4 regions of the Streptomyces sp. NPDC052016 genome follow, and region 1 is predicted to be linked to each of the others. Evidence: riboswitches for the same ligand, from Rfam matches in the RefSeq annotation. Region 1 holds a riboswitch; each other region holds the start of a gene.

Region 1 (2,155 bases):
AGCATCTCCTTCTTGGGATGTGACGCTGGTTGTGCGGGGCACATGGGCCGTGACGGGCCCTGGGTGAGCCTTGCGACTAGAGCCTAACCGCCCCGGGGCCGTCGGCAGCCGACCGACCGTCCCGTGGACAGACTGACCGTACACATTGTTCCCGGTCGGAACAAAGAGGGTGGAGGAATCACCGGAGAAGAAGGCGACCGCCGGAACAGCATCGGGCCGACGCGGGCGGGCAGAGAAAAGCCCCGCCCCGGTGCGTACGGGGGAACACGCACCGGGGCGGGGAGCCCGTGGGGGACGGGGGGGACCCTCACGAGGTCCTCAGTGTGCGGGCCTCGGCTGTGGGGGAGCCTTGGCCGCGCTGTGGGCCGGCTGTCACTTGAGGTGCAGCTGCTGGCCCGGGTAGATCAGGTCGGCGTCCTCGACGATGTCCTTGTTCAGCTCGAAGAGCTTCTCCCAGCCGCCCTTGACGCCCTGCTCCTGGGCGATGGTGCTGAGGGTGTCGCCGGCGACGACCTTGTACTCGCCGTCGCCCTTCTTGACCTTCTTGCCGGTCGGGGTGGTGACCGTCTTCTGCGACGTGGCGGCCGGGCGCTCGGCGGAGCGGGAGGCGCTCTGCTGCTCGGTCGAACGGGTCGCGGCCCCGGAGTTCGAGGAGGAACCGGAGTCGCCGGAGGAGCCGCCCGTGTAGGCGGCGTTGGACAGGCCCTTGCCGCAGACCGGCCAGGCGCCCTTGCCCTGGCCCGCGAGGACCTTCTCGGCGATCTCGATCTGCTGCGACTTGGTGGCCTTGTCGGCGGTGGAGGCGTACTGCGTGCCGCCGTACGCGGCCCAGGTGGAGGCGGAGAACTGCAGACCGCCGTAGTAGCCGTTGCCGGTGTTGATGGACCAGTTGCCGCCGGACTCGCACTGGGCGACGGTGTCCCACTCGGCGGCGGTGGCGGCGGAGGCGCTGCCGGCCGTCATCAGCGGGGCGGCGACGGCGGCGGTGGCGACACCGGCGACGGCGATGGCGCGGGTGGCCTTGGACGGACGACGGTGCTTGCCCTTGCCGGAAAACAGCATGGATCGATCCCCTCACCGACGCCTGCGAGGTGAGCTGTCGGGTTCGGGCCGGTTGAGTTGCCCGGCCACTCCTCCGTGGGAGGCGTGGCTTCACCCCGAGCCGCTCCGGTCAACTGCCCGGTGCGGCACCTACCTTGGGTCCCCCGCTCCTGCCTACGGCGCTTGACGCGACGACTGTTCCCGGGCGGCCGCTGGCAGGATTCGGCGTTGCGACAGCCGGGGCTCGGGTTGCCGAGCGGTCATGACCGTAGACACGCGATCGACGGAATTTCAAAGACGATCAGGGCTTCTGAGACTCATCCCACACTTTCGCCAAACCGGACATTCAGCGCGAAGCGTGACGTGAACTCCCGTCGTTTTCTCGGCTTTTCGGCCCTATTCGACACCTGTCGCAAGAGTCTGACCGGGAACGATGTCGCTCGGGTCGGACCCGATGAGGTCCTCGTTCTCGGCGTAGAGCGCACGCCATCCGCCGTCCAGGCCAAGGGAGTCGGCGATGGACTCGAGGGAGTCGCCCGACCGGACGGTGTAGGTGCCGCCCGCCCCGCCGAGGGTGCTCGCCGCATGCCGGCCGGAGGAGGCGGTGGACGCGCCGCCGGTCGCACTCTCGTCGGCGGTGCCGCCGCGATGACGGCCGGAGCCGGAAGCCGCGTCGACGGCTCCGGTGTCGACGAGGCTCCAAGAACCCGCGCTCTGTCCGGACTTGTCCGAGTCGCCCGTCTCGGGCGTCGCGGTGGGTGAGCTGTCGCCCGTCTCCGCATCGCTCGCGTCCGAGCCGGAGGAGGCGCCGGGCGCCGAGGAGTTGTCCGACGCGGAGGAGGAAGGGGACGAAGGGGACGAGGAGGGCGTATCCGTGGAATCGGCGGAGGACTCGGCGGACGGGTCGGCGGAGGCGTCGCCGGAATCCTCCGTGGAACCGGAGGACTTCGAGGAGTCGGACGACCCTCTGGACAGGTCGGACAAGCCGGACGTTATGGAGGAGTCGGACGAGTCGTCCGCCACGCCCGTGTCCAGGTCCACCGAACCGGACTTCTCGGTCAGTCCGGACGTCAGCCCACAGGTGCCCCACGCGCCCACACCCTGGTCGGCGAGG
Region 2 (2,155 bases), on a different contig from region 1:
TCCGCCTTAATCCCCGTGAAACGTCGACGAATGACGTCCGTCGGGTGACTCTATTGCAACGAGCCGGAATTTCCGACGGCGGGCCGGAATCCATGGATATTTTTTGGACAACGAGGCTCATGAAACGGCGAAAGCCCCGGCCGCGAGGGCCGGGGCTGGACGATCTGCCGGGTACGTCGTCAGAGGCTGACGCCGTGCCCACGGAGGTAGGCGACCGGGTCGATGTCCGAGCCGTACTCCGGGCTCGTGCGGGCCTCGAAGTGCAGGTGCGGGCCGGTGACGTTGCCGGTGGCGCCGGAGAGGGCGATCCGCTGGCCCGGGGTGACCTTCTGGCCCACCGAGACACTGATGGAGGACAGATGCCCGTACTGGGTGTAGGTGCCGTCGTTCATCCGGATCACGACCTGGTTGCCGTAGGCGCCGCCCCAGCCGGCCTCGACGACGGTGCCGAGCCCCACCGCGTGCACGGGGGTCCCGCTGGAGGCGTGGAAGTCGATGCCGGTGTGGCTTCCGGATGACCACAGGGAGCCGCCGGACCGGTAGCCGGTGGACACGTAGGAGCCGGCGATCGGCGACACGAAGGTGTTGAGGCGCTTGCGCTCGGCCTCGCGCGCTGCTCGGGCCCTCGCCTCGCGCTCCTTCTTGACCTTCGCGGCCGCCTGGGCGGCGGCCTCCTTGCGCGCGGCTTCCTCCTGGGCGGCCTGCTTCTGGGCGGCGGCCTGGTCGTCGATCCGCTCGGCGACGGAGTCGCCGATGGTGACGACGGGCATCAGCCCGGTCTGCTCGACGGGGGTCTCGGCGGCGAAAGCCGGGGAGGAGGCGACGGTGCCGATGACGCCGGTGGTGGTGAGCGCCGCGATGCCCGCCGCGCGGGCGGTGGTGCGCTTCATCCGGCTGGGACGACGGTGCTTCCCGGTGGCGCAGGTGAACGCCATGAAGTTGAGCGGTCCTTTCCTTCCCTCTCGCCTACCGGGTTAGCTGACGGGTTCGGAGCAGGAAGGTCTCCTACGGGCCCCCTCGCGACTCGCGCGGGCGTCCGATTCACCCCAGGGACTGCACAGTTGGGTCCCCGGCTCCCCTGGCTCGCGCCGTACGGGGACTCGGCGATGGCTGTCCGGTGCCGCGGGTGCGGCGCACTGCCCGACGAACAGCCCGGACGAAACTAGACGGGCCCGATCTCAATCCCCAAACGGAACGCGGCTTTTGTAGCGCATGCCACAGGGCAGACAGGCAACCTCTCCCTCAATTCGGACATCAAGGGGCCCCGGTGACCGTCGGGTCACCGGGGCCTCATTGCACGCGCGCGACGCGGGGCCCGGCGGGCAGGGCGCCACGGCGAGCGGGCGGCGCGGTGAGCAGGCGGCGCGGTGAGCAGGCGCCACGGTGGGCAGGCGCCGCGGCCACGGTCCGTCCGGCCGCGCGTGACACGGGGCCCGGCGGCACGGGCGCCGCGGCGAGCGTGCGGCGCGGTGAGCGGACGCCACGGTGAGCAGGCGCCGCGGCCACAGTCGGTCCGGCCGGGCGGGTCAGGCCGCGGACGCGGGGCCTGGCACACGCCCTCCCCACGCTCGACTCCGCTCGGGCGGGAGGCCTCCCGCCGCGTCGCCCCCTCCGCCCGGCAACTGGACGCACGACGCCCCGCTCACCTGCGCCCGTGCGTCACCGTCGACTCCCGCGACCCGCTCCGCCGGACAACGCCCTACTCGGCCGAGACGACCTTGACCTCGCCGATACCCAGGGCCTCGACCGGCTCCTTGATCTGGGCGGCGTCACCGACGAGGACGGTCACCAGGCGGTCCGTCGGGAAGGCGCTCACGACCGCCGCGGTGGCCTCGACGGTGCCGGTCGCGGCGAGCTGCTGGTACAGCGTCGCCTGGTAGTCGTCGGGCAGGTGCTGCTCGACCTGGTCGGCCAGGGTGCTCGCGACAGCCGCCGCGGTCTCGTACTTCAGCGGCGCCACGCCCACCAGGTTCTGCACGGCGACGTCGCGCTCGGCGTCGGTGAGTCCCTCGGCGGCGAGCGTGTTCAGCACCTTCCAGAGGTCCTCCAGCGCCGGACCGGTGTTCGGGGTGTCGACGGAGCCGCTGATGGCGAGCATCGCGGCCCCTGAGCCGTCCGGCGCGGAGCGCAGGACCTGCCCGAAGGCGCGCACGCC
Region 3 (2,155 bases), on a different contig from region 1:
CTCCCGGTGGGGGCGGGCCCGGTCCGTCAGGCCGGCCGGACCACGCTGTGGATCGACGACTCGCCGTCGTAGTACACCGACTCCTCCCGCACGTACGCCCCCGGCTTCGGCGCGTGGATCATCATGCCGTTGCCGATGTAGATGCCGACGTGGGTGACGTCGTCGTAGAAGAAGATCAGGTCGCCCGGCAGGGCGTTGGCGAGGGAGACGGTGGTGCCCGCGTCGACCTGGTCGTAGGTGGTGCGCGGGAGGGTGACGCCGGCGGCCTTCCAGGCGGCCTGGGTGAGGCCGGAGCAGTCGTAGGACTCAGGGCCCGTGGCGCCCCAGACGTACGGCTTGCCGATCTGGGCGCGGGCGAAGGCGAGCGCCTTCTCGGCCTTGGTGGCGTACGAGGCGTCCGAGGACGAGGAGGACGACGACGAGGACGACGTCGAGCCGCTCGTGTTCGAGGAGCTGTCGCTCTCCTGCCGCGCGGCCGCGGCCTCGGCCGCCTGCTGCTCCGCGAGTTCCGCGGCCTTGCGGGCGGCCTCCTGCTGCTTCTGCCGCTCGATCGCGGCGAGCCGCGCCTTCTCCTCCGCCGTCAGCTGCGACAGCAGCGCACGCGCGGTGCTGAGCTTCTTCTGGACGGTGGCCTTGGCGGTCTTGAGGTCGTTCTGCGAGTCGGTGAGCGTCGCGAGGCTCTGCGAGGCCTCCTGACGCTTCTTCATGGTCTCCGACTGCTCGGTGAAGTAGTCGTCGACCGCCCCCTTCTGCCGCTCGGTCAGCCGGCCCATCAGCTGCGTCCGGTCGAAGTAGTCCTGCGGGGAGTCCGCGAGCAGGAAGGTCGCCGTGTCGGGCGCGGAGGTGCCGGTGCGGTACTGGGCGGCGGCGAAGGAACCCAGCTGCTCCCGTGCTTCGTTGAGCTTCTGGGTGCGCTGGGCGACGTCGTCGAGGAGGGTGTCGACGCGCTTGCGCTGCTTGGTCGTCTTCTCCTTGGCGGCGTTGTACTTCTCGGTGGCCGACTCCGCCTGGCGGTAGAGGTCGTCGACCTTCTTCTCCACCTCCTCCAGGCTCGGCTTGCCGTCGGCGGACGGGGCGGCTTCGGCCGTCTGGGAGAGCAGGGCCACCGAGGTGAGAGCGGCGGTGGCGAGTGCGGGTGTGCGTATGCCTGCTACGCGCGTACCCGCGGGGCGCGGCTTGCGGTGCTGCGACGCCAAGGGAGGCGACTCCTTCCATCGTCCGCCTACCGGGTTAGCTGTCGGGTTCGGGCGGGTGCTTCGGAAGGGTTGCCCTACGGCCGCTTCCCCGAAGGGATGTCGGGCCGATTCACCCCAAGGTCTCGGTGGGTCCCCGGCTCCGGCTGCCGCGAGGGGGCGCGCCGGACTCGGCGGAGGCCGCGCGGCCCGGCGAGGTTCGCCGGTGGGGGTCGTACGGCCTGTCCGGCACGGTAGCCAACTCGTGTGGTCCCTGTGAAGGTTGATGGGTGATATGCCCGATACATTTTCGTGACCTTCGGTCAAGGCTTGGCTCCTGGTGATCACCCCGGGGGGATATGGGGCGACTGATCCGCATTTCCTCCACTGTGGAGACGTCCGCCCGCTTCCGGCGCCGGCTTCCCGTGCTTCACGGGCGCGAGCGGTGGTGACGCCGGGGGCGGCAGGGGTGCGGTGTGAGGGGCGCGGGAGCGTCGCGGACATGTCGACGGAAGCCCGGGTGCCGTCTTCCTGTGGGTGGGATGCGCCCCCATGAAGGTGCCGCACTCGGCAAGAGATCACCGGTGTTCGGTCGCTGGCCGCGTCGGCGGCCGATCGACTCTCGGCGGTCGGTCATGTTCTGTTGTCCGGACAAAGTGGCGCCTCCCGCACGTCGGCGTCTGTGTCCTTCACCACCTCCCGGGCAAGGCGTCCGACCCGCCTCCGGGCTGGGGGCCGATGCGCTGTGCGGTCGCGCCTCCGCGATGTTTCCGGGACGGCGGCGGGTTGTCGGTGGGGCACCCTAGACTCGGAGAGCGATGAGCAGCCTCTTTGACGACAGCTTCCTGGCGGACCTCCAGGCCCCGCGCGGCCACGAGGAGGAACCCCCGCCTCCGCCCGAGGACGATCACGCTCCGGAGTCGATCCCGGACGATCTGTTCGGCGGGAAGTTCGACGTGCCCCCGGACCGGGACGGCTACTAC
Region 4 (2,155 bases), on a different contig from region 1:
GCCCCAGCATGCGGCTCGGCTGTGGTGCCGGGTACGGCGACTTCAGCCTGTCCGGCGTTTGAGGACGAGGCCCGTTCAGGGCCGATGCGGGGGGTCGGGGGCGGCAGCCCCCGAGGTCGGGAAAGGGCAGGGGCGGCGGGGGCGAGAAAACCCCGGATGTCGCCGGAGTCCTGCGGCGGTCCCGCCGGTCCGCCCACGGCGGGTCGGGCGACGCGGGCGCCCGCCGGCCGATGACGGACGGCGGACGGCGGACGTGAGCTGGCCGGTGGCCGAGAAGCCGCCGCTCCCGGCCGCACAGCCCGCTCCGAGCACCCCTCTCGCCCCGCACCGCCGTCCATGCACCAGCGTGCGTTCCGGGGCGGCGGCGGCGCGTCAGGTCACCGCCACCGCCCCGGAAGATCACTTGACCCGGCCGTACCACACGCTCTTGGTCCAGATCTTCTGCAGCCGGACCACGTCCCCGGTCTTCGGCGAGTGCCAGATCTTGCCCTTACCGGCGTAGATCCCGACGTGGTAGACGTACGACCCCGAGTGGAAGAACACGAGGTCTCCGGCCTTGCGCTTGCTCGCCGAGATGTGGCGGGTCTTGTTGTACTGCTGGGCCGCCGTACGGGGCAGCTTCTTGCCCGCCTTCTTGTACGAGTACAGCGTGAGCCCGGAGCAGTCGAACCTGTTCGGCCCCGTGGCCCCGTACTTGTAGGGCGAACCCTTCTTGGAGGCCGCGACCTGGAGCGCCTTCGTCGCAGCGGTGGCGGCCGAGGCGTCGGAGGCGACACCCGGGACCACGATCGAGCCGCCCACGGCGGCGATGGCGAAGGCCGAGGCCGTACCGGCCCGGGCCATGAGCGACGGGACACGATTGAGCGCAGTCATGCGCAACCCTTCGTCAGCCGCCTGTGAAGGATGACCTGTCGGATTCGGGCTGGCGAAGTTGCCCGGCCGCTGCTGCGGCTTCACCCCAAGGGCTGCTCGGCCCGGCGCCTCCCTGGGGAGTCGACCGTCCCGGCGACCCGGCTTGCTTGGGTCCTCCACTCCTGCCGATGCACTTCTGTCGACCGGTCATCCGGGCGGCGGCAGGACTCGGCGTCCGCCCGGACCGCCCCGCCGCTTGTGGCGGGGGCTTGTCGTCAGACAGGGATCTTGGCGCACCGATGTCCGAAAATCCCAACGCAACCGGGGATTTGTGGGGTTACTCACCACTCACCCGTTCGGGTGGACACCCTGATGACCGGTCAGATGTCAAGGAGACGAAATGCCCCCGGACCTGCGCAGGAACCTTTCGTTCCGGTGTCGGGCCCCGGCAATCGCGCAACCCGTGTGGGCTGGAAAAAGCGGCCAGGGATACGCCGAACAGGGGTACGTCGTTTGGTGCGTTTCGGCTCCGGTCCGGACGTCACGCTCTCCGCGAACACCGCCCGGACCGGACGCGCCTGCGTCAACTGTCGGGGAGCGGGGGCACCGTGACGCGCGCCGTGCGGCGCTCCCCGTCCAGGACGCGCAGCGCCCGCGCCAACGTCGGCGCGTGCAGCTCGTTCTCGCCGCGCTGGTGCATCAGCGTCAGCGCGTCGCGCAGCGCGGCCGCGCGGCCGACCAGCGCCTGGGCGGCGCGCAGTCCGCGGTAGGTGTCGCCGTGGTGGGCGGGGTTGATGCGGCCCAGCAGGTCGACCACCTCCAGGTAACGGTCGATCAGCTCGGCCTCGGCCCGGGTCAGCGCCGGCAGCGGGGGCAGCTCGGGAGGCAGCACGGGCGGCCTACCTCGCGTCCGGCGCGCCGTGCGGGACGCGCCGGGTCGGCACGATCCCGTCCGCCAGCCCGTACTCCACGGCCTCCCGTGCGTCCAGGACGCGGTCCCGCTCGAGGTCCGCGGAGACCTGCTCCGCACCGCGCCCGGTGTGCCGGACGAGCATCTCCTCCAGGCGGGCGCGGACGCGCGTCAACTCCGCGGCCCGGACGGCGAGGTCACTGGTCTGGCCCTCGATCGGCTCGGGCAGGGCCGGCTGGCGGAGCACCACGCGCGCGCCCGGCAGCACGTACCGCTTGCCCGGTGTGCCCGCGGCCAGCAGTACGGCGGCGGAGGCGCCGGCCTGGCCCAGGCAGACGGTCTCCACGTCGCAGGTGACGTAACGGAGCGTGTCGTAGACGGCCGTCATGGCGC

The links. Region 1 has a riboswitch for cyclic di-AMP ahead of ACIHAR_RS13455 (transglycosylase family protein). Riboswitches for the same ligand answer to the same signal wherever they lie in the genome.
Positions count from the first base shown of each region.
Region 2: linked by a shared signal. The riboswitch ahead of ACIHAR_RS25595 (M23 family metallopeptidase) and the one ahead of ACIHAR_RS13455 (transglycosylase family protein) in region 1 are both predicted to bind cyclic di-AMP.
Region 3: linked by a shared signal. The riboswitch ahead of ACIHAR_RS16075 (NlpC/P60 family protein) and the one ahead of ACIHAR_RS13455 (transglycosylase family protein) in region 1 are both predicted to bind cyclic di-AMP.
Region 4: linked by a shared signal. The riboswitch ahead of ACIHAR_RS30145 (C40 family peptidase) and the one ahead of ACIHAR_RS13455 (transglycosylase family protein) in region 1 are both predicted to bind cyclic di-AMP.

Region 1 is NZ_JBIUBX010000009.1:89,753-91,907, forward strand. It holds gene ACIHAR_RS13455 (transglycosylase family protein) at 373-1,062, opposite strand; cyclic di-AMP (ydaO/yuaA leader) riboswitch at 1,067-1,233, opposite strand; gene ACIHAR_RS13460 (transglycosylase family protein) at 1,438-2,155, opposite strand, start outside.
Region 2 is NZ_JBIUBX010000021.1:115,635-117,789, reverse strand. It holds gene ACIHAR_RS25595 (M23 family metallopeptidase) at 180-935, opposite strand; cyclic di-AMP (ydaO/yuaA leader) riboswitch at 949-1,116, opposite strand; gene ACIHAR_RS25590 (pitrilysin family protein) at 1,700-2,155, opposite strand, start outside.
Region 3 is NZ_JBIUBX010000011.1:161,926-164,080, forward strand. It holds gene ACIHAR_RS16075 (NlpC/P60 family protein) at 27-1,196, opposite strand; cyclic di-AMP (ydaO/yuaA leader) riboswitch at 1,204-1,379, opposite strand; gene pcrA (DNA helicase PcrA) at 1,991-2,155, shown strand, end outside.
Region 4 is NZ_JBIUBX010000027.1:90,550-92,704, reverse strand. It holds gene ACIHAR_RS30145 (C40 family peptidase) at 400-873, opposite strand; cyclic di-AMP (ydaO/yuaA leader) riboswitch at 877-1,055, opposite strand; gene ACIHAR_RS30140 (hypothetical protein) at 1,436-1,744, opposite strand; gene ACIHAR_RS30135 (ATP-dependent Clp protease proteolytic subunit) at 1,752-2,155, opposite strand, start outside.